3 regions of the Mesorhizobium sp. WSM4823 genome follow, and region 3 is predicted to be linked to each of the others. Evidence: predicted binding sites of a transcription regulator. Region 3 holds the regulator's gene; each other region holds the start of a gene.
What was found. The regulator PhoB, encoded in region 3, activates phosphate uptake and scavenging genes when phosphate is short. The targets are predictions, from matches to a motif close to TGTCATNNANCTGTCAT.

Region 1 (10,049 bases), on a different contig from region 3:
AACGACGGGACTGGCCGCCTTTAAACCTGCCGAAACGGCAGCTACGGGTGGAGCTGAATGGGGCATTTCATCGGCGGTGGCAATCGCCATGGTCAATCTCCCACCACGATCGCGTCACCCACATCCCAACCGATCGCCACCGTATCGCCGGCTGAAAGACCGGTTGCAGCCGCGCGCGGCGCCTCTACGAGGAAAATCCGCTCGCCGGAATGGACCTGATATTGCATGCGCGATCCCAGCGAGTATTCGTTATAGATCTTGCCGATGATGACATTGTCGGCGGTGGCCGGAGCCATTACGAAGCGCATGGTTTCTGGGCGGACGATGACGGTGGCGGTATCACCGATCGTTTCATCGACAGATCCGACGGCGAGGGGGCCGCCATCGCTCTGCCGCCAGATTCCGGTTTCACTGCGGGTGACGGCGAAGCTGTTGACCTCGCCGAAGAACTCGGCGACGAACCGATTGGCGGGCCGGGTGTAGATTTCTTCGGGCGTGCCGATCTGCACCATCTTGCCATGGCTCATGACGCCGACGCGGTCGGACATCACCATCGCCTCTTCGAGCGAATGGGTGATGTAGACGAAGGTCTTGCCGCTTTCGCGATGTAGATCCTTCAGCTCCTTTTCAAGCGCCTTCTTCAGCTTGTAGTCGAGCGCGGACAATGGTTCGTCGAAGAACAGCACGTCGGGATCGTAAGCAAAGGCGCGGGCGAGGGCGACGCGCTGCTTTTCACCACCTGAGCAGCGCATGACATTCTTGCCGTAATAATGCTCCGGCAGGCGCAACATTCGCATGAGCTCCAGCGCGCGGGCCTTACGCTCTGCTGCGGGCATCTTGCGCACCTTGAGCGGAAACTCAATGTTCTCACCGACCGTCTTGTGGGGGAAAAGTGCCAGAGACTGGAAGACCAGACACGTCGGCCGTTTGTCGGCCGGCATGTCGTTGATCAGCTCTCCGCGTAGCGTGATATAGCCATGCGTCGGCCCTTCCATACCGGCCAGCATGCGCAAAAGCGTCGTCTTGCCGGATCCGGACGGGCCAACAATCGTGACGAACTCGCCCTCTCTAATATCGACATCGATACCGTCGACGGCGGCGAAATCTCCGAAGATCTTCTTGATGCCAACAAGCTGCAGCACCGGTGCTGCAGTCTTCTCAGCCTCTTTCACTTGCGCGGAAAAGGCAGTCGACACGGGCACGATCATCGCAAGACTCATATCTTTCACTCCGTCAGTACGGGGCCGATCAGCCGCGAAGACGTTTGGCGGCGGTCATCAATTCGAGCGCCTTGTCGTAATCAGGGACGATGTCGTATTGGGCGGAACGCTCCATTTCTTCTTCAAGGCTGTCCCACTGAATCGCTTCCAGCTCGTCCTTGGTGAAGAGCTCGAAGCACTTCGGATTGCCCATCTGGCTGACGGGGTTGAACGTGCCCTCTGCGAAGGCAACCGTATGAGCGACGTCCGGTGCCTGAACATATTTCAGAAACTCTGTCGCTAAGGGCGAAATGTCCGGATTGTTGACGACAGAAGTGATCTCGATCCAGGAAATGCCGCCCTTGCCATCGATAGGGCCTTTCAGCGGAGTAATGGCACGCATGTTCGCATAGCCATCCGCACGGGCGGGCGAGATGGAGTAGGTGCCACCCGTCATGTAGAGGTCGATTTCACCGGAAACCAGCGCCTGATTGAGCGAAGCCATGTCGCCAACCATCTTGGCGCCTTTGAACACCTTTTCAGCAGCAGCGGAAAACGCCTTGAATTCGTCCTCGCTGTGAATTTTGAACGGATTGATGCCGGCGACCATGAAGATGTCAAAGACGTTCCAGTCGTCGGATTCCTGGATACCGTATTTGCCGGCAAGCGATGCATCATTGAACAGATCCCAGCCCTGCTCTTCCGCCGTGCTGCGGCTGATCTTGTCGGTATTGACGACGAAGCTGTAGGGACCGAAACGCTGCGTCATGCCGAGCAGATCCTTGCCGTCCTCACTCATCGCCCACTGGTACGGCGCTTTGAACTGCGGAAGCATGGCGTCAAAAAAGGGCTCGAATTCAGTTCGCGGAAGGGGCTTGATCAGCCCGGCCGGTGCCATGACCTTGCGCGCCCAAGGGTTGTTGACGTTGATCAGATCCCAGATCTTGGTCTCTCCAGCCCGCAGGCGGTTGATCATAGTAGGATCGTTGGTGAGACTCTCAGCTTTCACCGTCGCGCCCTGGCTGGAGCGGAAGGGATCGAGCACCTGCGAGGAATTGTAACCCTCCCAGCAGAGGATATTCAGCTCCTTTTCGCGCGCGGCGAAAGCGCTTCCGGCACCCGCCAGCGGACCGGCTAAGGTTGCCGCGCTCATCATCTGCATCACGTGCCGTCTGGAAAATTTCATCATGATCGTTCCCCTATTTTCTTGACGAGCCTTGGTTTTGAAACGTGCAAGGCTCATTGCGTAATCATACAATGTTGCAAGTGTGTCTCAAGGATGTGTGCTTTACAACAAAAATTTTGTGCGCCATTCTAGTTTCCGAAATAAGGGTACAATGTCTGCGTTCAGTGATTTGAAGCCATGCCTATGTGAGCTAAATAACTGAAATATTTCGCATTTATTTTGAGCAATCAAAGTTCAAAAATGTCTATGTTTTGATCTCTGAGCGCATATTTGAGGCAATTCGTACACGAAGCTGATAAGTCCACCCGCAAAAAGTGAGAGAAAATGTTGAAGTCACTACAGGGGAAGACAGTCATCGTCACCGGCGGCAGCCGCGGCATCGGCAAGGGTATCGCGCTGCGCTTCGGAGAAGCTGGGCTCAACGTCCTGGTCGTTTCTCGCAACCAGAGTGACGCCGATCAGGTCGCGGCTCAGATTGGCGCGAACGCGGCAGGCATCGCCGCCGATGTCAGTACCGAGGAGGGATGCGCCGCTGCGGTGGAAGCCGCGATCTCACGGTTCGGGGGCATTCACGTGCTCTGCGCCAATGCCGGCATCTTTCCGGCCGCCAAGCTCGGGGACATGACGGCCAGCGATTTCGACCATGTCATGACGGCTAACCTCAAAAGCACCTTCCTCAGCGTTTCCGCCGCTCTGCCCGCCATGACCGAGGCAGGTAGCGGACGCATCATCATCACCTCATCGATCACCGGGCCAATCACCGGTTTTCCCGGCTGGTCGCATTACGGTGCCAGCAAGGCGGGCCAACTCGGATTCATGCGCACGGCAGCAATTGAGCTTGCGCCGAAGAAAATCACCGTGAACGCCGTCATGCCCGGCAACATCTTCACCGAGGGTCTCGATGGCATGGGCAGCGACTACATCGCGAAAATGGAAGCCTCCATCCCGATGCGTCGGCTTGGCACGGTGTCGGATATCGCAAACGCCGCGCTGTTCTTCGCTTCCGAGGAAGCAGCCTATATCACGGGCCAGACCCTGGTGGTCGATGGCGGACAGGTGCTGCCTGAATCACTCGGCGCGCTGGAAGCTATGGCCTGATGAGAACCGGGCCCGAAAGCCGCGTCCGGTTTTCGGTGATGACAAACCCTTCTGCCACCCGCGGACCGTCCTCGACTTGGAGCCAAGGATCCTCCTTTTCAGAGCCCTATGGATGGTCAACTCAAGTTGGCCGTGACGAAGGGGAGGTTTGAGGATTTTATCGGCGGTCTGAACCAGACGCGGAAACGGTGCCGGGTTTTTACCTTGCTTTGAGAATCGTGTCGAGCGTTGCGACAAACACAGCCGCATCGTCGCTGGAAAAGCAGAGTGGCGGGCGGATTTTGAGCGTCGCGCCGAATTTGCCGGCGGCACCTATCAGAATACCGTTTTGCTTCATCTCGTTGATGACATGTGTGGTAAGCGCGGCGTCCGGCGCGACCTGTTCTGGGTCAATAAAATCAAGGCCGATAAACAGCCCAGCGCCACGCACATCGCCGATTTGCGGATGAGCCATACGCAACGCCTCCAGCGCTTGCCGGAAACCGGTGCCGACACTGCGCGCCGCCTCTATCAGCCCCTCTTCCTCGATCACCTCCAGAACGGCGCGGCCGGCGGCGGCGGCGACGGGATTGCCGCCGAACGTGTTGAAGTACCCAGTCTCCTCGCAGAACATCTTCAAAAGGTCAGGCCGCGTGACCACGCCGCCCATCGGGAAACCATTGCCCATCGGCTTGCCCATGGTGACGATGTCGGGCGTAATACCATGGCGCCGGAACCCCCATAGCCCGCCGCCAGTGCGACCGAAACCGGGCTGAACCTCGTCGGCGATGAAAAGCCCGCCTGCGCGATGCACGATATCGACGGCCGTCTTGAGGAAGCCCGGCGGATCTGCATAGATGCCGTCGCTCGAGAAGATCGTGTCGACAATCATGCCTGCAAGCGCCAGGCCGCGCACGCGCAATTTGGCGATTGCCTGCTCGACGGATGCGGCAAAACTGTCTTCAACGCTCATGTCGTCATGGGCTGTAGGCGCCGGGATCACCTCGACGAACAACGCGGGTTCGCGCCTGCGCAGTGAAGAGGGTGATATCTCCGTCACCAGTGCCGTGTTGCCGTGGTAGGCCGTCTCGGTGACGATGAAGCCTTCGCCACCCGTCCCGATCCTGGCGATCCGCATCGCAAGATCGTTGCTTTCGCTACCAGTGCACGTCATCACTAAATTCCCGAGCGGCGACGGGAAGGTTGCGAGCAACTTTTCGGCGTAATCCTCGACAACGCGGTTCAGATATCGCGTGTGGATGTTCAATTGCCCGACCTGCCTGGCAATCGCCTCCACCACCCGTGGGTGGCAGTGGCCGACCGATGGCACATTATTGTAGACGTCGAGATACCGGCGTCCATTTACGTCGTACATATAGGCGCCGTTAGCGCGCACCATTTCGATCGGCTGCTCGTAAAAGAGAACCGACGAGGCTCCGAAGCTCGATTGGCGCCTGGCCACCCGTTCGGCAAGTTCCGGTGGAAATCCGTCGGTTCGCGTCGCATCGAAACGATTGAGATCGAGAATTTCCTTAGGCGCTACGTTCATCTGCATCTCCTCATGCAATGGCGCCGAGATAGCGCTCTGCCAGCATCACCGTGCCATCGGTATAGGACGGTCCCAGGGATTGGGCGGTGGGCGTTTCCGAATGTGAGGCAATCCAGGCGGTCAACTGCATGCGACGCAGCATAATCAGCATAGGTAAGGCCTTCTCATGCTCCGCTTCGAACCGCGCTACGCGTCTGTAACCGTCAAGCCAAGCAGCCATTAGATCGGGAACATTGGGCTCATGCTCGATGAAGCTGATTGCGGCGGCGAAGTCATAGGCAAACCAGCAGATGCCGCAATCGTCGAAATCGATCACACCCAGACGCTCACCATCGACAAGCAGGTTGGCGGCGCGCATATCACAGTGAACGAGGCCGAAACGGTCGGCACCATAACCATAAGCATCCGTCTGCGCTTCGAGCAGGGCGTAGGTGCGTTCAAGAATGGTCATTCCCTCGGGTGTCAGACCAAGGGCCGCGCGCCAATCGCCCCAATAGGCGTTCTCGCCGACAATCCGGTCGAAATTCCAGGTCTTTCGGACGAAATGCTTAGGCCGGGTCCATTCGCGGCTATGAGCATGCAAGCGAGCGTTGATCTCGCCAAGCATCCGATACCACTTCACCAGATCCGATCCAGCATCCGGCTCTTTGCCCGACATGAACTCAAAGGCTACGGCATGTCGGGTCGTTTCCCCGTCGGAAAAGGCGTGCAGGAGACGACCGTCGCGAGCGGCGACGGGTTTCGGTGTCGCAACAATCCCATCCAGGCTTAGCGCATTGATCCAGTCTAGTTCCGAGAGAATCTCGGATTCCGTATGATAATCGGGCCGATGGACCCGGACGACGAGGTCGCGCTCAGCACCAGAATTGACGATGCGGAATGTCGCGTTCTCGGAGATCGTCAACAAAACGAGATCGGCGTTTGGCGATACATCCCAGACAGGAAGAAGCTTTTGCAGCCCCTGCTGCAACCTCAAAAGAAAATCTGCATCGTACAACATATTTAAGGCCCTTTCGGCGCACGTTTGGTCGAAAAACAACAAAAATGTTGGGATTGCAACATAAATATTAGAGCCTGTTCGCCTTTTGCAGCCAACCGCCGTTCGCCTTGGCCAAATCGGCGGATCGCGAGTGGGATCGTGCGCTAGCCCTTTAAATCGGCTCGGCAGCACCAGTGCCCTTTAAAAGACGGCATAGGGTTGGAAGTACGCTGAACAACGGGGTCTTTATCAATCAAAGACAGCTACGGCCGATTTGACGAGCATGCCGCCATTCGAGGGCGAAGAGAATCTGCCAGCCGGCCGGCTCTGGCAATGGATCCGGCTGGATGTTCCGACACTCGCTTGAGGAAGGGCAATGCGCCAGAATCAGAACACGAATTCGACTGACGTCAGCGGCCAGGAGCCGCGGGTCCACTCGATTGGTACGCCGTTGCGGTCCTCGTTGACGGCATTGATGCGGAATACCGGTGTCCCCGGCGTCAGCCGCAGGATCTCCGCTTCATCGGGGGATGCAAAGCCGCCACTGATACGTGTCTCGGCTCGCCGGTAATTCTCGATGCCATGCGCGCGGAAAACATCGGTCACCGACTGACGCACATCGTATCTCTGCTCGAAGTCGGGAAAGAGATGGGCCGGGAAGACCTTGGTATTGACGTAAACCGGCTGCTTATCGGACATTCTTATCCGGCACAGCCGGATGATGGTGGTATCAGGTGCGAGACGCAACCGCTCCGCCACGGCCGCTCCGGCCGGTTCGCGGAAAACCAGCAGCGTCTGGGTGCCGATTTCCTGGCCGTGAGCTTCGAAATTGTCGAGAAAGCGCTGTCCGTCGCGAACCGTGAATGTCGAGGGCAGGTTTCGCACGAAGATACCGACGCCCTTGCGGGCGGTGAGGTGGCCCTCATGCTGTAATTGCTGCAGCGCCCGGCGAAGCGTAATGCGGGTGACCGCGAGTTTCTCCGCCAGATGCGTTTCTCCGGGAAGTTGGCTGCCCGGCGCAAGACTGCCGCTCTCGATCAGATTGAAGATGTGATCGTAGATCTGCTGCCAGATTGGCGTATCGCTGCGTGGCCGAAAGACCAACCCGTCAAAGACCAGAAGGCGATTGCCGCTGCGCTCGTGTAGTGTTGGAACTTTCGTATTCTGGTTCATGAAGCCCTGTTCACCGGCGATCGTTGTGCCGACCGTCGGTCTACGCGGGAGAGTCCAGAGGAATAGACAATTTGTCCATGAACCATGGTGGCCACCACATGCGGATGCGCTGGATCGCCGGCATCGACCAAGATCAGATCCGCCCTGCGGCCGGCAACAAGCGAGCCGCGATCGTCTAGGCCGGCTACCCGAGCCGGGTTTGCCGAGATCAGATTCCAGATCAAGGGGAAGTCGCTGGCGTTTGGCGAAGACAACCTGAAGGCCGCATGCAGAGGCGAAGGATAGTGGTAGTCGCTGGTCAGCACGGTGCAGAGCCCGGCTCTGATGGCTTCTGTGGCATTTAGTGCACCATTGTGGCTGCCGCCGCGCACGACGTTGGGCGCACCGAGGATCACATCCTCGCCCATTTGCCGCGCGGCCTTCGCTGTTTCGAGCGTCAGTGGAAATTCCGAGGCCTTTGCGCCGAGCGCGCGGAAATATATGCGTTCCTCGGGCGATGCTTCGTCATGGGCAAGAAGCACATTGCCATTGGCCCGTGCGGTCGCGGCCAGTTGCTCGATCGCGATCGCCACCTCGGTCCGGCGGGACCAAATCTGGTCGAGCAACGTCATATAATCCTCTCGGCTCAAGCCGGACCGTTCCGCCATCTGGCCGATCTTGCGGGCGATCGTGCCGTTCATTACCGACCCGGTTGTATGATCGTTGAAAGCGATGATCGGTCGTGGCGAAAGGGACAGCCATTGTACGACCTGCGCCATCTGATCAAGCGCGAAGGTTTCCCAGCGCAGATGCAGACGCGTATCGCAGCTAAGAGTATCGCGGAGGTCGCAAAGGGCGTCGACCAGTTGTTTGGCAGCGTCGAGCGAGCGAAGTCCGGGTTCCCATGACACCGTGACGCCGTGGAAGGCCGTGGTTACGCCATTGGCGACAAGCTGGCGGTCCGTATCTTTCAGCGCCAATGCGGTGTCGAAGCGGACGCCCGGCCGCGGCATGATTTGCCGCTCGAAGCCGTCGCCGTGGATATCGACGATTCCCGGAAGCACGAGCAGACCATCGGCATCGATTGTGGATGCATTGGCCGCTTGTGCCTCTGACAGTATCCCGCCCGTGATGCCCAGGTCCGCCGTTTCAAGCCCCCGGTCGGTAAGGATGCGACCACCCTGGATGTGCCAGTTCACTGTATCCCTCAAAAAGCAAAGGCTGCCGGAGGCGCCGACGAAATGTCACGAGCACGTCATCTGCTGCGTATACGGGTAAGCGGGTAACAGTTTCCTGTCTATACAGCAAAGGAAAAATGATGATCCGCACCATCGCAACCGCACTCGCCATAACACTCGCCACCGCCCTTCCGGCTTTTGCGGAATCGGTGAAATTCGCGGTAACCGACATGGAGGGGCTGGAAGCTCTTCAGCAGGAATTCGGCGCTTTCCAGACCGCTCTCGAAGAGGCGACCGGTCTCGATATCGAGCTGTTTCCGGTCAGCTCGCGGACCACTGCCGTCGAGGCCATGAATTCCGGGCAGGTCGATCTTGTCCTGACAGGTCCTGCTGAATACGTGGTCATGAAGGAATTGAGCCAACCGAAGATTGTTGTTGCCTGGCAGCGCCCCGATTATTTCGCTCAGATCGCCGTGCTGGCGAATGGACCTATCCGCTCGATTGAAGACCTGAAGGGCAAGAAGATCGCATTCGGTTCGGTCGGCTCCACCTCCCAGCACCTCGGCCCCGCGCAGGCGCTGGCCGATTTCAACCTGAAATACGCCACCGATTACGAACCAGTGATCATATCGCGCAACATCGCGGCTGAGGCTCTCATCCGCGGCGACATCGCTGCTATCGGTCTGAATTTTGGCTACCTGAACTCGGTCCGGGAAGCGTTCCCCGACACCGCCTTCTCGGTAATCGCACGGGGCCGCGATCTGCCGAACGACATTCTTGTCGCTCGCAAGGACATTTCAGAAGACGTATTCGCCAAGGTCCGCGATGCCTTTGCGAAGAAGGGCAACGAGCTGATGAAAGCGATCCTGACAGGGGAGGACAACCAGAAATTCAAGGGCGGTTTCTTCCTGACGGACGTCAGGGACTCGGACTACGATTACGTCCGCTCGATGTACCGCACGATCGGAATCGAGACCCTCACCGACTTCGTAAACTGAGGTCTGCTCTTTGCTTCATCGTAAAGGCCGGCGGTTACCGCCGGCCTACGTCGTAATCCCGGTCTGGGCCAAGAGGTCAACATGACAGCAATCATTCGCGCGCACGATCTTGCGAAGAGCTATGCGAACGGAAAGATCATTTTCTCCAATATCGGCCTCAACATAGCATCGCGCGAACGGGTTGCCCTGATTGGCTCGAACGGCGCTGGAAAATCCACTCTGCTCAAATGCCTCATCGGTCTTTTACCGTCGAGCGATGGCGAGGTCGTCACCCTCGGCGAAAGCTTCCGCTCGGCGCCGTCCGTCGCCCAACTGCGGCGCATACGCAGGCAGATCGGATTTGTCTTCCAGCACCACGGATTGGTCAGCCGCCAATCCGTTCTTACAAACGTCCTGCAGGGCAAGCTCGGGCTGCCCGGCGGCTGGCGCGGCTGGCACCATTCCATCGCAAAGCAACACTGGCGCGAGGAAGCAATGCAGGCACTCGCCGACGTGCGGCTTCTCGGCAAGGCAGGCGCCCGCGCCGACGCGCTTTCTGGAGGGCAGGCGCAGCGGGTGGCGATCGCCCGGGCGTTGATCCGGCGTCCGAAGCTTTTGATAGCAGACGAACCGGCGGCAAGTCTCGATCCGGCAGCTGGACATGATGTGATGCGCGTTTTCTCCCAACTCACTCAAGAACAAGCGATAACCTTGGTCTACACCACGCACGACATGGAGCATGCTCTCGACTA
Region 2 (10,049 bases), on a different contig from region 3:
CGGTCGAGGTCGCGGCGGTCAAACTGACTTGTGCCCTGGAGGACAGGAGCGCCGTCGAAATCATTGAGGCGATGCTGGACTCCTGCGACGCCGGCACCCCGCGCGAGGAATGGCACCGCGTTGGCATGGATTTCCACATTGAGTTGGCACGGCTGTCCGGCAACGAGTTCCTGTACAGGGCGGTCCGCGGTGCGATGACGCGCTTGTCGCGCGCCCGCTGGCTGGAGGTGCGCGACGAGGCGGCACTCGGCCGTGCCTGGGCCGAGCACCACGCTATCCTGGCAGCGGTGCGGGCCGGCGATGCCGGTGAGGCGGCACGGCGGCTTTCGGCCCATATCGTCGGCAGCCGCGACCGGCTGGTGACATCGCTGCACAATGACCGGCGTGGCCTGCGGGCCAGGGGATTTGCCGTCGTCGCGGCCTGACTGCGGAGGCAATCACTTTCGCCCTCGCTTCGCGCGCGCCGATGGCGTAAGAGCGGCGATGGAAAACAACCGATTTGAAACACCCGTGACCGTCAAGTCGGGCGCGGCGGGAACTACTCAGCTCTTGCGGACCGTCCGGGAGGCTTCCGATTACCTCCTCAACAACTGGCCCGGCAAGCGCAGTCCAAAACATCGCGAAGCGCTACAGGCCTGCCATGATGCGCTGGCCGGCGACAAGCCGGCCATGATCGCAAGGCGCGCCTTCATAGCCGCCGCGCGCGAAGTGAATGTTTTCGTCAGCGACAAGGCGCCGGTCTGAAGACGCAGCGAGGTGCTTAGGCCAAATCCGATCCGCCTCGCGGCCCGGATGCGTTTACTCTGCGGTTTCCGTTTCGGTTTCGGACGTGGTCTCGTCTTCGGGCTTCGAACGCTCCTTGGCTGCAACCTTGGCCGCCTGCTTTTCCGCCTTCTTGGCGGCCTTCTGCCGGTCGCGTTCCTTGCGTTCCTGGCCGTAATTCGGTGCTCGCGCCATATCTCTTCCTTTCGCCATCCTGAAGGCTGTTAGCCCTGCCTAGGAGCATTGGACTGCAAATACAACACCGCAAAGGCCGATCTGCTCCATAGACAGCCGGCAAGCCGGCTGCACGCGGTTCCGGGCTTGCAAGATGGCTGGCACAATGGTGTAGGAGAGACTGGGGTACAGATAACAAGCTCACCTGTTTTTTACCAAGTGACTGATGGCCACGCTTCGAAGAAACGCACAGAGGCTTTTCTACTATGCGCGCAATGCCATGCGCGATATTGCGCCGCAGGCGCTGTTCCGCCGCAGGCTCGCCGGGCTGCTCGACCGGGCCAAGCTTTCGGACGGATCGGTCCGCGCGCGTCTCAACTATTATAACAGATTGCAGGACGCCTTCGCGCCGAGTGCCGATGCGGTGCCGGTCAGCCGGCTGCCGACAGACCGGAGCATGTATTATTACGATCTGAAGGAATTCACCCGCTACTTCGATCCCGATTTGCGCATCGACCTCGAATTCGGCGACGTCATCGAAGTGCCTGCGATGCCCTCTATCGTCAAGGATCGGCCGATCGCCGGAGACAACAGGAACGGGGTCCTGTTCAAGCTCAACAAGTTCCGCCACTTCCACATGCCCGCCGACGATGTTGCCTTCGCGGACAAACTGCCGGTCGCCGTCTGGCGCGGCGAGCTCAACAATCCGATACGGACCTTGCTTCTGGAGGTCGCGCGCGATCTGCCCTCTTGCGATGTCGGCACACCCAGGCCGACGGCTGCGCCGGAATACCGCAAGCCATATCTGAGCATCGATCAGCAGCGACGCTATCGCTACATCATTTCGCTCGAAGGCAATGATGTGGCGACCAACCTCAAATGGATAATGAGTTCGAATTCGCTGTGCTTGATGCCGCCGCCGACATACGAGACATGGTTCGCCGAAAGCGAACTCGTGGCTGACGTGCACTATGTGCCGCTCGCGCCGGATTTTTCGGATCTTGCCGAGCGGGTGCAGTATCTCGAACGGCATCCGACCGAGGCCGAACGCATTGTTGCCGCGGCCAACGCCTATTGCCGCAAGTTCGCCGACGAGCGGGCCGAGCAGGCGATCTGCTTGCTCGTACTCTACAAATATTTCGTGCTCAGCGGCCAGATCAAGCCTGATCCCGAGGTCTGGCGATTTATCTCGGGCTAGCTCGCGGCGATCTTCGATCTGATCCGCCCCTTGTCAGATAGCATCCCGGTCGAGAACCAGATCGGCCGGACCGAACCGGTCTTTTGCCGTGAACTGCTGGTGCCAATAGGGGTAGAGCACCGGAGGCCTGCTCACAGCATCCAGGCGTGCGCGCTCATCGTCGGTAAGCACCAGGCTTGCAGCGGCGATATTGTCCTTGAACTGGGCTTCGGTCCGGCCGCCGATCACTAGCGAGCTGACCGCGGGCCGGCCGAGCAGCCAGGCAAGCGCCACCTGCGCGGCCGACACGCCATGGTTCTTGCCGACATAGGCAAGCACGTCGACGATCCTCCACAGCCGGTCCTCGTCGCGGATCGGCGGTTCCTTCCAGCCGCTGAGCTGGCGGGAGGTGGCCTGGTCGCGATGGTATTTGCCCGACAGCAATCCACCGGCGAGCGGGCTCCACACCAGCACGCCGAGCCCCTGGTCGACCGAGATCGGCAGCAGTTCATATTCGGCTTCGCGCGCTTCCAGCGTGTAGTGGATCTGCTGGGTGACGAAGCGCGGCTGGTGCTGACGATCGCTGATCCCCAGCGCCTTCATCACTTGCCAGCCGGAATAGTTGGAACAGCCGACATAGCGGATCTTGCCCTGAGTGACGAGCGTGTCGAGCGCGGCGATGGTCTCCTCGAGCGGCGTCGTGCCGTCCCATTCGTGCAGGAAATAGATGTCGATGACATCGGTCCTGAGGCGCTTCAGGCTTTTTTCGCACTCGCGGATCAGATGGTAGCGCGACAGTCCTTCGTCGTTGGGGCCTGTGCCGATCCGCATGCGCGCCTTGGAGGCGATCAGCACATCGCCCTTGCGTTTGCCGCCGAGCGCTTCGCCGATGATCTCTTCCGAAAGCCCGTTCGAGTAGACATTGGCGGTGTCGATGAGATTGACGCCGGAATCGATGCAGAGGTCGATCATCCGGCGCGCCTCGTCGAGATCGGTCTTGCCGACCGCCGAAAATGCGCCGGCGCCGCCAAAGGTCATGGTGCCCATGGTCAGCGTCGAAACCTTCAGCCCTGAACGGCCGAGAGTGCGGTATTCCATGTCAGATCCTCGCAATTGCGTTGAGAAGGGCTGGCTCGAAGATAGCCCGAAATGAGCTGGCATTTGTAGGACAACTTGCAAGGCTTGTCGCCCATGCCGTGGCGGGCGGGTCGATCAAATCTCACGGATTTGGCCGGCCGACGCACAGGCCGACTGCAATAAAACCGTCATTGCGGGTCTATATCAAGTCGGCTCAGGGTTCCGTCTCCGGCTCGGTTGACCGGGAGGCAGGCGCCCGGCCAGAAGCCGACATGGGCTCGCACGCGGAGCAGCGCAAATGACCGAAGCTAAACAGAATTCTCCTGCCAAGGATTGGCTGGAGGCGGAGCTAGCCGACACGCTCGACGAAGACTACGAGCTGGAAATGTCGGAACCGGCGCTGTCGCTGGAAATCGCCAAGATCTACAAGAAAGCGCATCCGCCCTCGATGGATCGCCAGCAGTATTTTCGCGACCTGATCACGCTGCAGTCCGAATTGATCAAGCTGCAGTCCTGGGTGGCTTACCACAAGAAGAAGCTGGTGGTGGTTTTCGAGGGCCGCGACTCGGCCGGCAAGGGTGGCGTCATCAAGCGCATCACCCAGCGGCTCAATCCGCGCATCTGCCGCGTCGTCGCCTTGCCGGCGCCGACCGAGCGCGAGAAGTCGCAATGGTATTTCCAGCGCTACGTCCCGCATCTGCCGGCAGGCGGCGAGATCGTGCTGTTCGACCGCTCCTGGTACAACCGCTCCGGGGTCGAGCGGGTGATGGGATTTGCCGAGCCGGATCAGGTCGAGGAGTTCTTCCGCGACGTGCCGGAGTTCGAGCGCATGCTTGTCCGTTCCGGCATCACACTGGTCAAATACTGGTTCTCCATCACCGATGAGGAGCAGCAGATGCGATTTCAGATGCGCATCCATGATCCGATGAAGCAGTGGAAGCTGTCGCCGATGGACCTGCAGTCGCGCGTGCGCTGGGAGCAGTACACCAAGGCCAAGGAAGAGACGTTCGCCCGCACCAACATTCCCGAAGCGCCTTGGTTCATCGTCGAGGGCAACGACAAAAAGCGTGCACGGCTGAACTGCATCGACCATCTCCTCAAGCAGATGCCTTATGAGGAAGTCCCGCACGAGGAAATCATATTGCCGGAGCGCGTCTTCAATCCCGAATACGAGCGCCAGGTGCTGCCGCGCGAGCTCTACGTGCCGGAGAAATATTGAGGAGCGGGGACTGCTAAAGGCTGGATCGGCGGCATTCCTTCGCGCCCCCGGCGCGATTCTTGCAACGCTGATGATTGGCGAAAGCCCGCGCGACATCGATCTCCCCCCGTGTGGGGGAGATGTCCGGCAGGACAGAGGGGGGCACGAAGGGTCACGGCGCCGAGGGCCGCGCCCGCAATGAGAACTAAGCGCGCTCAATAATGAAATGCGTGGCATTCGGCGTCGCGACCTGCTCGCTGCAGCGGTAGCCGAGCTTGAGCATGTCGATGCCGGCAAACAGGTTCTCGCCGGAGCCGAGCAGCATCGGCGAGATCGCCAGATGCATGTCGTCGACGAGCTTTTCCCTGAGATATTGCCGGATCGTGGCGACGCCACCGCCGAGCCGGATATCCTTGCCATTGGCAGCTGCTTTCGCCTTTTCCAGCGCCGAGTGGATACCGTCAGTCACGAAATGGAAGGTCGTGCCGCCCTCCATGACGATAGGATCGCGCGGATGGTGGGTGAGCACGAAGGCCGGCACATGGTAAGGCGGATTGTCTCCCCACCAGCCTTTCCAACTTTCATCCGGCCACTCGCCGCGGATCGGCCCGAACATGTTGCGGCCCATTATCCACGCTCCGACGTTTTCGAAGCTGCGCGCCACGAACCCGTCGTCCGTGTCGGTCGTCCCGCGATCGTCGCCGGACATGTTGCGGAAGGTTCGGGTGCCGAACATCCAATTGTGCAGGGCTTCCCCGCCGACGCCCAGCGGCTCTTTCAGGTCCTGGTCGGGACCGGCGCCGAAGCCATCGATCGACAGGGTGAAAGCGTTGACACGAAGTCTGGACATAGGTACCTCCTCGATAACCAGTTGTGAAATGCAAGCGGTATTGCTCTAGCTAAACTGATTGCATTTTGCAAGCGGTATTTTGAATCGCCGCCGAGCGATGGGCGGCTCGTTTGGGCCAGCCGCATTAGGACCGAGTCAAGACCGGTGATTGCAGCTGCAGTTACTCGCGCTGCGATGCCTCGAGGATACGCTCGACAGCTATGCGTAGCGGCGACAGACTGTCTGTCACCACGGTCCAGACGATAGCGTCGGAAGTCTTGTGGTATTCGTGGCGCAAAATATTGCCTACTCCACGAATCTGCTTCCGGGGAATTTCTGGAACAAGAGCGATCAAATCGTCCGGGATGTGCCGGGTGGCTTCGGAAATAATCTCGATTCCGCGCTCTACCCCGTGACGAAGCAGCCAGTCATCCCGAAAGTCGTCCAGAGTCTTGCCGGCGATGGCAGTGTGCCGATGCCATCCAAGGCCGCTATGATCTCGGTTAGGATCGGCTCAATCCGGCGGACTGCCATCAGAATACGCGCACGGCCGATTGTTCGATCTCGGCCTTCAGCATAGGATGAAGACTGTCGCGTGTGGTGATGTCGATTTCCGTTGACATCTTTTCTTCCAGAAATTGCTTGATGCCGACCAGATCGATCAGAGAGAAGCGCCGCGCCGGATCATAGTCGATGAACAGATCAAGATCGCTGTCCGGTTGTGCATCGTCCCGCGCCGCCGACCCGAACAGATAAAGCGAAGTCGCGCCCATGCCGTTGATCGCATCTGCGTTTCTCTGCAACCGTTCGATGACCTCATTCCTGCTCATGGGTCCATCCATTCTAGCGGATTGCATCAAAATCCCAAAATGATTGCGAGTATCTACCCCTTCAGCATTTCCGCCACTTCGGGCGCGAAATAGGTGAGAATGCCATCGCAGCCGGCGCGCTTGAAGGCTAGCAGCGATTCCAGCATCGCCTTGTCGCCGTCGATCCAGCCATTGGCGCCGGCCGCCTTGATCATCGAATATTCGCCCGACACCTGATAGGCGAAGGTCGGCATCCGGAATTCGTCCTTCAGCCTGCGGATGATGTCGAGATAGGGCAGGCCGGGCTTGACCATCAGCATGTCGGCGCCCTCGGCGAGGTCCTGCTCGGCCTCGCGCACGGCCTCGTCGGAATTGGCGTGGTCGAGATAGTAGGTCTTCTTGTCGCCCTTGAGCAGGCCGGCGGTGCCGACCGCCTCGCGATAGGGTCCGTAGAAGGCGGAGGCGAACTTCGTCGCATAGGACATGATCGCCACATCCTGAAAACCATTGGCGTCGAGCGCATCGCGGATGGCGCCGATGCGGCCATCCATCATGTCGGACGGGGCAATGATATCGGCGCCGGCCGCGGCCTGGATGACGGCCGCCGCCGTCACCTGTTCCACTGTCTCATCGTTGACGATGATACCGTCGCGCAAGATGCCGTCGTGGCCGTGCGAGGTGAAGGGATCGAGCGCTGCGTCGGTGATGATGCCGATCTCGGGCACCGCGTGCTTGATGGCGCGCGTGGCGCGGTTGATGACGTTTTCCGGATCGAGGATGTGCGAGCCGGTCTGGTCGCGCAAGCCGAGTTCGACATTGGGGAAGGTGGCGATCGCCGGGATACCGAGCTTTGCGGCGCGCTCGGCCTCCTTGACGGCAAGGTCGAGCGACAGGCGGAAGACGCCGGGCATGGCGGCGATCGGTTCACGGATATTTTTCCCATCGACGACGAAGATTGGCCAGATCAGATCGTCGACCGTGAGCCGCTTTTCCTGGACGAGGCGGCGCGACCAGTCGGCCTTGCGCATACGGCGCAAACGGCGGCTGCCGGTGATCTCGTCGACGCTGCGCGCGCCGGCAGGCTTTGCTGGGGTGAATTTGTTCATCGCCAAAACTCCGGATCGGGCGGCTTTTACCACGAGCTTCCGCCGCTGACCAATGCGACGATTGTGCCAGCGTGTCCGTGGCTCGCTGGCAGCTACAGATTTGGCGGCCATGCAAGGTCGGGACCCGTTCTGAAGAACGAGACGTTGTTGGTGAAAATGCTGGCCGGGGCAAGCCTGATCATGCGCCCATCCGGATGTTCGATCTGGGCCACGTTGTCGATGAACCATTGGTTCCAGCCAGATTCTGGACCGAGATATTTTCGAAGCAGCCGTTTGAAGCGATCTGGCGACATCGGTTCGATGGTGGCGGCGCCGCGCAGCCCGAGGTGGAGCAGAATACCGGCATCGTTGTCGAAGTGGACAATTTCGACCGCGCAGCGCGGGTCTCTTTCAAGATGCTTTACCGCGCTCCCATCTGACGACCCTAGAAGCCAGATCGCACCGTTCTCCCAGATGAACCATACGGGCGCGTTGCGCGGCGCGCCGTCGGCGGTAACGGTCGCCAAATTCGCCATCAGCGGGCGACTGAGGACATCGTCCGGGTCGAAATTTCGCGGCATCGTCAAATCATATTCTGACGCTCTGGGTTCAACGATCATGGGTTCGCCTTTGAGTTGACTGCTGCACAGCGGCCGCTGTGCTGTCGCTGACAATTTTGCGCCCATTTGATCCGGACGCAAAGGATGAGCTCTGTCCACTCCAGAATCCAAACTGACCCTCTACCGACTGAGCTTGGCATTGACGCACCCATGCGCCACGCTTTAGCACTTCAGTCCCGGCGGCGCGGGGGAGGGATTCTATCGCGATGGATTTTGACGGCGGCGACGAGATCCGCTTCGAACGATTGGGCAGGGCCGGTGTTGTCACGCTGACGCGGCCGCAGGCGCTCAATGCCGTCACCCATCGCATGGTCAAGGCGCTCGACAAAGCGCTGCGTGCCTGGGAGCAGGACGACGGCGTCGATGTCGTCGTCGTCAAAGCCGAGGGCAGGGCGTTTTCGGCCGGCGGCGACATCCTCCACGTTTACGAGGCCGCCCGGGCGGGAAAGCCGCCGGTCGATTTCTTCGCCGACGAATATCGGCTGAACGCCCGCATCGCGCGGTTCAGGAAACCCTATGTCGCGCTGATCGACGGCATCGTCATGGGTGGCGGCGTCGGCATCTCGTTCCACGGCTCGCAGCGGGTGATGACCGAGAATGCGCAATTCGCCATGCCGGAAGTCGGTATCGGCTTTTTCCCGGATGTCGGCGCCAGTCATCTCCTGCCGGACCTCGGCGGCAGCTTCGGCATGTATCTGGCCCTGACCGGCAACCGTATCCGCTATGGCGACGCTTTGTGGTCGGGCCTGGCGACGCACACGATCAAGGCGGAGGACCAGGCCGGATTTCTCGACCGGCTGGTGGCATCAGGCGATCCGGAATCGGTGCTGCGCGGGTTCTTCATCCCGGCTCGGCGCGAGACGGACAGCTCGACGCTGGAGGCGATCGCCCGCCATTTCGCGCAACCGTCGCTGGGTGACATCATCGGTAGCCTCGAGCGTGCCGCGCTCACCGATGCGTTCGCGGCCAAGACGCTGGCGACGATCCGCAGCCGCTCGCCGACCAGCCTGCATGTCGCCTGGCGCGAGATCGGCGCCGGGCTGACGCTGTCGATGGACGAGTGCATGCGGATGGAGTTCCGCATCCTCAACCGCATGCTTGCCGGCCACGATTTCTACGAAGGCATCCGCGCCGTCATAATCGACAAGGGCTCGACGCCGCTGTGGCGGCCGGCAGACATCGATAAAATCAACGCCGCCGACGTCGATGCCTATTTCGCTCCGCTCGGCGAACGGGAACTCGAACTGTGAGCGAGGTCACGTCAAGACGCGTCGTGCTCCAGCCCTCGACGGTCGAGATCGTCTTCGCCTGGTTTCAGCGCGTCGTATCAGCTTACTGCCTGCTGTTCGGGATTTTGTACTGGATCCGGCTGATCGGCTTCTACCCCGGCCCGTTGTGGCGCTTCGACCTGATGCCGGTGCATTGGCAGGTGGCGGCGGTGATGCTCGCCGTCTTCTTTCCCTTCGCCGCCGCCGGCCTGTGGATGCTGGCTTCCTGGGGGCCGGTGATCTGGTTCATCTGCGCGGTGACCGAGACCGTCATGTATGCCGGCTTTCCCGAGCTCTTCGGCCACCGCCTGCCGATCGTCGCCGCGCATGCGGCGGTGGCGCTGCTCTACATCGTCTTTCGCGTGGTGATCTGGCTGCAGAAGCGCCAGACCCGGCGATAGGGCATCGGATGATCAACAAGAAGAGCGCGGCGCGCCTCATGGACGGGTAAAATTTCCATCCGGAATCATTGGCTAAATCTTTAGGTTAATCATCCTTGTTCGGGTGACCCTTCGTTAAGCCTCTTTCGAAACCTCTTACCGGTAAGCTCTTGTTAGCCCTAGCGTTTAAGTCGAATTTTATGAGTATTCGATAGTGTCGCGATCAAGGTGAAAAGCAAAAAATCACCAGGCGACAAACGAGAGGCAAAGACAATGATCAATTCCCGTCCGGCGGCGAAGACCGCCAATGTATCCGATGACCGCCGCGAGGCAATCCGTTCGCTGTACATGGAATCGCTGCAGCTGGTGGAGCGGCTTCACCGCCGTCTGCTTGACGTGATCAAGGACGAATTCGACCGCAACGGCCGTTCCGACATCAACGCCATCCAGGCGCTGCTGCTCTTCAACATCGGCAATTCCGAACTGACCGCCGGCGAACTGCGCTCGCGGGGCTATTATCTCGGCTCGAACGTCTCCTACAATCTGAAGAAGCTGGTCGATCTCGGCTTCATCAACCACCAGCGCTCGCGCATCGATCGCCGTTCGGTGCGGGTCTCGCTGACGCCGAAGGGCAGCGAGGTGGCGGAAGTCGTCGGCGGCCTCTACGAGC
Region 3 (10,049 bases):
AAAAGATGGTCGGCATCCACCTTGCCGTCATAGATTTCGATGTTGACCGGCAGCAGCGGCGTCCGGCTGAGCGCTGTCTGGAACAGATCGCGGGCGCGGAAGGCTGCATAAAGAAAGCCTGACGTCGAGGATCGGGACGCATCGATGCCGTCCGGCGCGGTTTCGACGTTGAGTCGCACGAAAACCAGGAAGCCGGTGAAGGTCTGCGCAGCACCTGTTTCCTGGCCTAGCTGCACCCGCCCGCTGGCGTGTTGCTGGTCGTCGGCCATCGCCCTTTCGATCGCCTCGCGCCGCACCGGTTCGGTGAACATGTCATAGCCGATGCTGGATTGATTGGAAGGATCAAGCGGCTCGAACATCACGATCGGCGTGCGCCATGGCAGCGCCGTCGTAGCCGGATAGATGGGATGGCTGGCGCCATAGTCTTGCAGGATGGCACGCTCGACCGCTGCCTCGTCGCCGGCTCTCGCCAACCGGAGAAAGCCGATGCCGCGCAGGCCGGCGAAATTGTCGTCAATATCGAGCGCGTCGAAGAACGCCTTGAATTGGCCCCGCGAAATCCCGCCATTGCGAGCGTTGAACAGCGCCTGGGTCGATCGCAGCAGCGACAGATGCAGGTCGATGCGGCTATCGATCCGGTTGAGCGCGTCGTCCGCCGTCGCTTCGAATTTGATGCGCGCAGCTTCCTGCGTCGCGAAATAGGCGAATCCTGCCATCGTCAGGCTGATCAGCGCGACGGCAATGAAAGCGACGATCGGGAAGAACTTCTTCAATTGCTGATGCGGCCCATGCGGTTCCCCATCTTTATGCGCAAGTCGTTGCGCCAACACAATGGCGAGGCCAAGCCATCATGGCGGCTGGCATACTACACTACTGGTACTTAGCCGGCTTATTGGAGGGCTTTAGGCGGCGATCTTGAGCGCCCCAGGCCCCGGAATGGCACCGGGCGGGCACTTGCCCAGGATGATCATGCCGAGCACCTCGTCCTGGGTCACATCGCTCGTCCGCGCCGTGCCAACCACCTGACCGTTCTTCATCACGCAGACGCGGTCGGCAAGCTCGAAAACATCGTGGATGTCGTGGCTGATCAGGAAGATGCCGATGCCGTCGGCCTTGAGCTGCATCACCAGTTCGCCGACCTGCGCGGTTTCCTGCGGCCCCAGTGCGGCCGTCGGCTCATCCATGATCAGGATGCGGGCGTTGAACAGGATGGCGCGTGCGATCGCCACCGACTGCCGCTGCCCCCCGGAAAGCTTGACCACCGGCTCCTTGAAGCGCTGAAAGCGGGGATTGAGCCTGCCCATCACCTTGCGCGCCTCGGCCTCCATGGCGCCATCGTCGAGCGTGCCCCAGCCGGTCATCAGTTCGCGGCCGAGGAAGAGGTTGGCGGCGGCGTCGACATTGTCGGCGAGCGCCAGCGTCTGGTAGATCGTCTCGATGCCATATTTCTTGGCGTCGCGCGGATTGGAGATCGAAGCCTCCTCGCCATTGACGAAGATCTGGCCCGAATCGCGCTTATAGGCGCCGGACAGGATCTTGATCAGCGTCGACTTGCCGGCGCCGTTGTGACCGAGCAACGCCACCACCTCGCCCGGGAAGAGATCGATCGACGCATCGTCGACGGCGCGAATGCCGCCGAAGGCAATCGAAATGTTGCGCATATCGATCAGTGGCGTGGGAGCAGTCGTGTCAGCCATAATCGCCTTCCTTAAACGCGCTTGCGGTAGACGGTGTCGAGCCAGACCGCGATCACCAGGACGGCACCGACGACGACGCTCTGAAGCGGTGAATCGATGCCGAGCAGCACCATGCCGGACTGCAGCGACTGCATCAGAAGCGCGCCCAGCATGGCGCCGAGCACTGTGCCGGAGCCGCCGGCCAGCGATGTACCGCCGATGACGGCGGCGGCGATGACCAGCAACTCGTCCAGCGTACCCAGCGCATTGGTCGACGCATTGAGGCGAGCCGATGCAATCGCCGCGCTGATTGCGGCCAGCACGCCCATGATCATGAACACCTTCATCGTCACCCAGCGCGTGTTGATGCCGGCGAGCTCCGCCGCTTCCGGATTGCCGCCGATGGCAAAGACATAGCGGCCGAAACGCGTACGCTTGGTAATGAATGTCATGACGATGCCGACTGCGACCGCGATCAGCACCGGTATGGCGATGCCATGGGCGATGAACAGCCCGCCTTCGGGGACGGTGATGCCGTTCCGTTGGGCGTATTGGCGAACGATGCCGACCGGCCAGGGATAGGAATTGGCGATCCAGACGGCGCCGAGGATGGCGGCGCAGGCAACAACACCAAGCAAGCTCTCCGCCCAGACGGGGCGCAGTGGAAATTTGAACCGCTTGCGCTGCGACCGGCCGTTGAGCAGCATGAAGGCGACGGCCATACAGGCCAGAATGCCGACGATCCAGCTTGCGGTTGCGCCGATCGAGCCACGCGGCCCGCCCCCCATGAGCTGGAAGGTGGCGTCGAGCGGCGCGACGGTGCGCCCGCTGGTCATCAGCCACGCCATGCCGCGCCAGATCAGCAAGCCGCCCAGCGTCACAATGAAAGCCGGAACCTCGAGATAGGCGATGATGAAGCCCTGGAGCGCGCCGATCATGAGGCCGAGCACCACGCCGGCAGCAAGTGCGATGATCCATATCCAGGGATTTCCAACCTGAAATCCCAAGACGCGGATGAGGAATTCGGCCTGGGCCACGCCCATCACCATGCCGATCACGCCTTCGACGGAGCCGACCGAAAGATCGATGTTGCGCATTACGATGACAAGAACCATGCCGGTCGCCATGATCGCGACCGAGGAGGTCTGCACCGACAAGTTCCAGAGATTGCGCGGCGTGAGGAAAAGCCCGCCCGACAGGATGTGAATTCCAACCCAGATGACCAGCAGCGCGCCGACCATACCGAGCATGCGTATATCGAGCTCGGTTGCCTTGAGGAACCGCCCGACTGCGCTGAGCTCGGATTCGCGCGCCCGGTCTTCGGCCGTGTTGGCCACCGGTGAGTTGGATGCCGTGTCGGTCATGATGTCCTCCGACCGGGTTGCCGTCTGGCGCGGATGCCGGAACAGGATGCTATTTGCTTTCCCCAGTCATTTAAAGCGGAAGTCATTTGAAGTGGAAAGCCTCTCGAAAAACGCCGCGGCCTGACAGCCGCGGCGTTCGTTTCCCTGCGAAGTTGTCCAGATCAATTGCAGGCCGCAACGCTGCCTGCGGCGACGCCTGCACAGACTTCGTCCTTCTTGATCCAGCCGGCGTCGATGACAACGTTGAGATTGTCTTTGGTGATGGCAATCGGTGTCAGGAACAGCGACTTGACGGCATTGCCGCCCGGCGTGGTGAAGTCCTTGACGCCCGCAATGTCGGTCATCTGCTTGCCATCGGCCAGCTGCGAAGCGATCTCGGCAGCGTTCTTGCCGAGCTCGCGCGCGTCCTTCCAGACCGATACGGTCTGTGTGCCGAGCGCGATACGGTTCAGCGCCGCATGATCGCCGTCCTGACCCGATACCGGGACGGATCCGGCCAGGCCTTGCGCCGTTAGTGCCGCGACGACGCCGCCGGCGGTGCCGTCATTGGCGGCAACCACCGCGTCGACCTTGTTGTCGTTGGCGGTCAGGAACTGTTCCATGTTCTTCTGGGCATTGGCGGGAAGCCAGCCGTCCGTATAGGCCTCGCCGACATTCTTGATCTTGCCGCTGTCGATGGCATCCTTGAGCACTTCCATGGAGCCGGCGAACAGGAAATCGGCATTCGGATCGGCGCCGGAACCCTTGATGAAGACGTAGTTGCCCTCCGGCTTTACCTTGAACACTTCGCGGGCCTGCATGCGGCCGACTTCCTGGTTGTCGAAAGTCAGATAGAACACGTCCTTGTTCTCGATCAGCCGGTCATAGCCGACGACCGGAATGCCTTCGTCCAGGGCCTTCTGCACCGCCGGCCCGATGGCCGAGGCATCCTGCGCCAGGATGATCAGTGCATTGGCGCCCTGCGAGATCAGGCTTTCGACATCGGTCAGCTGCTTACCGGGATTGGACTGCGCATCGGCTGAAATATACTTGTCGCCGGCGGCCTCGATCGCCGCCTTCATGGCGGCTTCGTCGGTCTTCCAACGCTCTTCCTGGAAATTCGACCACGAAACGCCAATGACCTTGTCCTTGGCCTGTGCGACCGATGCGAGCGTCAGCGACATGGCGACCCCCGCCAGAATGGCGGCTGTGAATCTTTTCATGATATTCCTCCCTGCACCGCGTGCGGCGCGACCAGACTGACCCGAGGGTCGGCACAAAGGCTCTATTTTTTCGAGCCTCGAAAAAACACTGATCCAACGCCGAAGCGCTGTCAACATCAATTCTGATGGATTTTGATGGCTTTCCGGCTTTTTTTCGAGCCTCGGAATAAACCGTGACAGCGGCTTCTGCTTCTGCCACTATTTGTCCGACATTATCGACGGCTTCCGATTTATGAGTCGCCGCGGTGACAGGGAGGAAGCAACAGGATGTCGGTTGGAATCCGTCATGACGATTTGCGCCGGCGCAACCGGGCGATGGTGATTTCGGCCGTACGCCGGGCCGGCCAACCATCGCGAACCGAGATCGCGGCAACCACCGGCCTCAGCCATTCGACGATATCGGCGATCTGTTCAGACCTGATCCAGGAAAGCATCCTGACCGAGAGCAGGGCGAGCGAGGCCGTTTCGCTGAAACGCGGCCGGCCGCAGGTCGGCCTCGGCCTCAATCCGGAAGCGGCAGCGGTGTTGGCCGTCGTGTTGTCGCTGAATTTCCTGTCGGTCGCCGTCATCGATTATGCCGGACAAGTCGTCGCCGAGGAACAGCGCCGGCTGGACACGCTGACCATGTCGCGCGACGAGCTGATCGGCGAATGTGTCGCCATCGTCCGGCGACGGCTCGAAGATCCCGGCCTCGACGTCCAAAGCGTCGCCCGCATCGCACTGGCGATCCAGGGTATTACCGATTCCCATGCGCGCGCCATGTTGTGGTCGCCGATCACGCCGCAAACGAACATCGCTTTCGCCGACATTCTTGAACGCGAATTCGGCATCCCGGCCATCATGGAAAACGACTGCAACATGATGGCCGTGGCGCTGCGCTGGCGCGACCCGGATCGCTACCGCAACGATTTCATCGCCATCCTGCTCTCACACGGCATCGGTATGGGGTTGGTGTTGAAAGGCGAATTGTTCACCGGCACCCATTCCTCAGGCGGCGAATTCGGCCACATGATCCATCGGCCGGGCGGCGCGCTTTGCCGCTGCGGACGGCGCGGCTGCGTCGAAGCCTATGCCGGGAACTACGCCATCTGGCGCAATGCAAGGCAATTGAGCGAGAATGCCGAACCGGTCGCCGATGTCAGCGATGCCGACATGCGGGCATTGGCGGCACGGGCGCGCGAGGCGGACGGACCGGAGCGCGAAGCCTACCGCAAGGCCGGCGAAGCGCTCGGCTTCGGGCTAGGCAGCCTGTTCGCGTTGATAGATCCAGCGCCGGTCGCCATGGTCGGCGCCAGCGCTGCCGCCTTCGACCTGATCGAGCCGGCCCTGCGCGAAGCCATCGCCCAGACCGCCGGCGGCCAGCATTCGGGTTCCATTTCCTTCGACACCGAGCCGAACGAATTGCCGCTGATCCGCGAAGGCTGCGCCATGCAGGCGCTGAATTTCGTCGACCAGGAGATTTTCGCGCCGGGCGCGCAAGGAAAGTCCGGCACGAGCAGGAAGGACGTGGCCTGAGTTGACCCGAAAGAGCGCGCGAATTCCTAACTTCGTCATCCCTGGGCGAAGCAGGAGCGAAGCTCCGTCGCGGAGACCCTGGGATCCATGCCGTAACCTTAGCCGAGGAGTGCAGCGGAGCAGAATTCTGGATCGCAGCAGCGCACTTAAGTCGCCGCATGGATCCTGGGGTCTGCGCCGCGTCGCTTCGCTCCTTGCTCCGCCCCAGGATGACGAGTGAGGAGCGTTTCGGCTAATCGCAGAGCATGCGATCCGCACGCCCGACCTGTCAGAACTTACGCGCCGAGGAACTAATCTTCCCTGATCGCATAGCCCGCGCCGCGGATGGTGCGGATGACATCGGGCATGCGACCATTGTTGACCGCCTTGCGCAACCGCCCGACATGGACGTCCACCGTGCGTTCATCGATGTAAATCGTCTCGCCCCAGACATTGTCGAGCAACTGGCTGCGCGAGAAGACGCGACCGGGGTGCCGCATCATGAATTCGAGCAGCCGGAATTCGGTCGGCCCGAGCCGGATCTCGCTCTTCTTGCGGTAGACCCTGTGCGATTCGCGATCGAGCATGATGTCGCCGACCTTCAGCACGCTGGACAGCACTTCCGGCTTGGCGCGGCGCAGCAGCGCCTTGACCCGGGCCATGAATTCCGGTGTCGAGAACGGCTTGACCAGATAGTCGTCGGCCCCGGTCGAGAGGCCGCGCACCCGGTCGCTCTCCTCGCCGCGCGCGGTCAGCATGATGATCGGCAACCGCTCGGTTTCGGGACGCACCCGAAGACGCCGGCAAAGCTCGATGCCGGAAACTGCCGGCACCATCCAGTCGAGCACCAGAAGATCGGGCACGTTTTCCTGCAGCCGGATTTCGGCCTCGTCGCCGCGTGTCACCACCTCGACCTGATAGCCTTCGGATTCCAGATTGTAGCGGAGGAGGACGCCCAGCGGCTCTTCATCCTCCACCACCATGATGCGCGGCGCGATCATCGATCGGTCACCCCCGTCATGTCGCCGGCGCCGTCGTCGTTTCGTCGAGCTTCGGGCGATCCGCCGGCAATTGCTGTCCGGTCACGACATAGTAGGCGTTTTCGGCGATGTTGGTTACATGATCGCCAATACGCTCGAGATTCTTGGCGCAGAACAGAAGATGCGTGCAGGCGGTGATGTTACGAGGGTCCTCCATCATGTAGGTCAGGAGCTCCCGAAAAACCGCCGTGTATTTGACATCGACCTTCTCGTCGGCGGCGCGTAGTTCCTTCAACGCGTTGGCGTCTCGCGACACGTAGTGCTCGACCACGCCACGGAGCTGTTCGAGAACGAGATCCGCCATTGCGTCGATACCATGCGAGAGATTACGCGGCGTGGCGCTCTGTCCGACTGCGCTGACCCGCTTGGCTATGTTCTTGGCCAGGTCGCCGATGCGCTCCAGATCGCCGGCCATCCGGATTGCGCCAACCACGGCGCGCAGGTCTTGCGCCATCGGCTGCCGCTTGGCGATCAGTGTGATCGCGCTGTCGTCGAGCTCGCGCTGCCGGGCATCCATGATGGCATCGTCCGAGACGACGCGCTGCGCCATCGCATTGTCTGACGCGAGCAATGCGCGGATCGACGCAGCTACCATCGCGGCGGCAAGCTCGTCCATGTCACGGATCAGCCTGTCGATGTGTTCCAATTCCTCGTCGAAGGAGGCGACGGTATGTTCACCCATGATGCTGTCCTCGTGTTCGAATTCGCCGCCGGACCGCTCAGCCGAACCGGCCGGTGATGTAGTCCTGGGTGCGCTTGTCGTCGGGGTTGGTGAACATCTTGTCGGTCGCGCCTTCCTCGACCAGATAGCCGAGATGGAACATCGCCGTTCGCTGCGACACGCGCGCTGCCTGCTGCATCGAATGGGTGACGATGACGATCGTGTAGTTTTGACGCAGCTCGTCGATCAGCTCCTCGACGCGGGCGGTGGCGATCGGATCGAGCGCTGAGCAGGGCTCGTCCATCAGGATCACTTCCGGCGACACCGCGATGGCGCGCGCGATGCACAGGCGCTGCTGCTGTCCGCCGGAAAGGCCGGTGCCCGACTCGAGCAGGCGATCCTTGACCTCGTTGAACAGGCCGGCCTTCTTCAGGCTCGATTCGACGATGCCGTCCAACTCCGCCTTGCTCCTGGCCAGACCGTGAATGCGCGGACCGTAGGCGACGTTTTCGTAGATCGACTTCGGAAACGGGTTCGGCTTCTGGAACACCATGCCGACGCGAGCCCGCAGCTCGACGACGTCGATTTTCGGGTCGTAGACATCCTCGTTGTCGAGCGTGATCTTGCCGCTTACCCGTGCGATGTCGATCGTGTCGTTCATTCGGTTCAGGCAACGCAGAAAGGTCGACTTGCCGCAACCCGATGGGCCGATCAACGCCGTCACCTGGTTCTCGCGGACATCGAGATCCACGTCGAACAGAGCGCGCTTCTCGCCATAATGAACAGAGACCTTTTCGCCCTTCATCTTGATCGAAGGTTCGTTGGTTCCGCTATTCAGTTTCTGTTCGACGCTGGCTTCCGTCATGATGTTCATATCCTCTAACTCCTTACCAGCGCCGCTCGAAGCGCCTGCGCAGTATCACCGCTATGGCATTCATGATGACCAAAAACACCAGCAAAATCAAAATCGCCGCCGAAGTCTTCTGCTGGAATCCAGCTTCCGGGAAATCGGCCCACATGAATATCTGCACCGGCAGGATCGTCGCGGGATCGGTGAAGCCGCCGGGAATGTCGACAATGAAGGCGACCATGCCGATCATCAGCAACGGCGCGGTTTCGCCCAGCGCATGCGCCATGCCGAGGATGGTGCCGGTCATGATGCCCGGCATCGCCAGCGGCAGGACGTGATGGAATACGGTCTGGACCTTGGACGCTCCGATGCCAAGAGCTGCCTCGCGGATCGACGGTGGCACCGCGCGCAGCGAAGCGCGTGAGGCGATAATGATGATCGGCAGGGTCATCAATGCCAGCACCATGCCGCCGACCACCGGGGCCGAGCGCGGCAGGCCGAAGAAATTCAGGAATACGGCAAGTCCAAGCAGGCCGAAGACGATCGAGGGCACCGCCGCCAGATTGTTGATATTCACTTCGATGATCGTCGTCAGTCGATTCTTGGGTGCAAATTCCTCAAGATAGATCGCCGCCGAAACACCGATCGGGAATGCGATGGCGAGCGTCACGATCATGGTCAGGAACGAACCGACGACCGCGCCCCAGACACCAGCCAATTCCGGCTCGCGGCTTGCGCCGGTGAAGAAGAAGATCGAGTTGAACCGGCTTTCGATCAGGCCGGCGCTCTTCAGCGTATCGAGCCAGACGATCGTCTTGTCCGAAATCTTTCGCGATGCTTCCGGCGTATTGATGACGCGCAGGAATGCCTGGCCACTCGCGGCGGGCGTCGTGCTGTCGAGCGCCTCGATCACCGTGCCCTTTGCGATCGCCGTCCCGTTGGCCCCAGGCGACAGCGCGGTCAGCTTGACCGTGCCGCCATTGAACGCGACCAGCAGCGACGACGCGCCGCTCGTCAGCATGAGCATGCCGTTTTCGCCTTCGGTCGCACCATGGCCGCGCGCCAGCGCCAGCATGGCATCGTCGCCGAAGGTCAGATCGATGTCGCCGCTGGTTTGCGAAGGCGTGACGCTTGTCGAAATCGCTTCGTCCGAACCGACGTCGGCAAGCAAACCCTTGAGATAAAGATCGGCAAAATCGTCAAGTGGGACCGCATAGTCCACCGTTTTTCCGAGCATCCCCGGATCAGCAGCGATATCTTTGCGCAGGAACACGCCTGTGCCCGTGGAAATCAACCCGCGCAGCAGGCGCTTGTCCTGACGGCTCGTCACATCCGGAAATTTTGCCGTAAGCGCTTCCTGGGCGATGGCGTCGTAGTTGACGGCATCGAGTTTCGCCGGGTCGACCTTGGCCGCCGAAAGATCGATCGGCAGCGTCAAATAGTTCTGCCGCAGCGCCGGGATCGCCTGCGTGACGATCGTCGACAGAAGCAGCACAAGGAAGAGGCCGGCCAACGCGACGGCTGCGGCGCCAAGCCATTTGAACCACGTTTCCGTGCGGTAACGGCCCTTCAGCCGCGCCTTCGCGGCATCGTCGGTATGAATGCTGACGGGGCGTCCGACGACGCCGAATGACGAGATCGCATCAGTCATATTGTTCTCGGTATTTCTGGACGACGCGCAAAGCGACGATGTTGAGGGTAAGCGTGATGCAGAACAGCACCAGGCCGAGCGCGAAGGCTGCAAGCGTCTTGGCGCTGTCGA

Region 1: AC0L26_RS20095 (PhnD/SsuA/transferrin family substrate-binding protein) is a predicted target of PhoB. The motif match lies at 8,385-8,401, and genes of this name have one in related genera.
Region 2: ppk2 (polyphosphate kinase 2) is a predicted target of PhoB. The motif match lies at 3,366-3,382, and genes of this name have one in related genera.

Annotation. Positions count from the first base shown of each region.
Region 1 is NZ_JBVVQL010000008.1:1,978-12,026, reverse strand. It holds gene AC0L26_RS20135 (ABC transporter permease) at 1-90, opposite strand, end outside; gene AC0L26_RS20130 (ABC transporter ATP-binding protein) at 93-1,220, opposite strand; gene AC0L26_RS20125 (ABC transporter substrate-binding protein) at 1,249-2,388, opposite strand; gene fabG (3-oxoacyl-ACP reductase FabG) at 2,710-3,483, shown strand; gene AC0L26_RS20115 (aspartate aminotransferase family protein) at 3,683-5,011, opposite strand; gene AC0L26_RS20110 (phosphotransferase enzyme family protein) at 5,022-6,011, opposite strand; gene phnF (phosphonate metabolism transcriptional regulator PhnF) at 6,378-7,163, opposite strand; gene AC0L26_RS20100 (alpha-D-ribose 1-methylphosphonate 5-triphosphate diphosphatase) at 7,160-8,341, opposite strand; gene AC0L26_RS20095 (PhnD/SsuA/transferrin family substrate-binding protein) at 8,461-9,318, shown strand; gene AC0L26_RS20090 (phosphonate ABC transporter ATP-binding protein) at 9,400-10,049, shown strand, end outside.
Region 2 is NZ_JBVVQL010000002.1:159,175-169,223, forward strand. It holds gene AC0L26_RS05590 (GntR family transcriptional regulator) at 1-425, shown strand, start outside; gene AC0L26_RS05595 (DUF982 domain-containing protein) at 511-744, shown strand; gene AC0L26_RS05600 (hypothetical protein) at 799-957, opposite strand; gene AC0L26_RS05605 (glycosyl transferase family 90) at 1,163-2,134, shown strand; gene AC0L26_RS05610 (aldo/keto reductase) at 2,168-3,211, opposite strand; gene ppk2 (polyphosphate kinase 2) at 3,489-4,409, shown strand; gene AC0L26_RS05620 (dihydrofolate reductase family protein) at 4,594-5,238, opposite strand; gene AC0L26_RS05625 (HepT-like ribonuclease domain-containing protein) at 5,399-5,680, opposite strand; gene AC0L26_RS05630 (nucleotidyltransferase family protein) at 5,751-6,047, opposite strand; gene hemB (porphobilinogen synthase) at 6,101-7,132, opposite strand; gene AC0L26_RS05640 (pyridoxamine 5'-phosphate oxidase family protein) at 7,225-7,797, opposite strand; gene AC0L26_RS05645 (enoyl-CoA hydratase/isomerase family protein) at 7,938-8,981, shown strand; gene AC0L26_RS05650 (DUF6163 family protein) at 8,978-9,400, shown strand; gene ldtR (transcriptional regulator LdtR) at 9,653-10,049, shown strand, end outside.
Region 3 is NZ_JBVVQL010000003.1:193,647-203,695, forward strand. It holds gene AC0L26_RS09590 (CHASE domain-containing protein) at 1-773, opposite strand, end outside; gene AC0L26_RS09595 (ATP-binding cassette domain-containing protein) at 903-1,697, opposite strand; gene AC0L26_RS09600 (sugar ABC transporter permease) at 1,709-3,040, opposite strand; gene xylF (D-xylose ABC transporter substrate-binding protein) at 3,202-4,242, opposite strand; gene AC0L26_RS09610 (ROK family protein) at 4,510-5,757, shown strand; gene phoB (phosphate regulon transcriptional regulator PhoB) at 6,048-6,737, opposite strand; gene phoU (phosphate signaling complex protein PhoU) at 6,754-7,458, opposite strand; gene pstB (phosphate ABC transporter ATP-binding protein PstB) at 7,496-8,311, opposite strand; gene pstA (phosphate ABC transporter permease PstA) at 8,325-9,938, opposite strand; gene pstC (phosphate ABC transporter permease subunit PstC) at 9,931-10,049, opposite strand, start outside.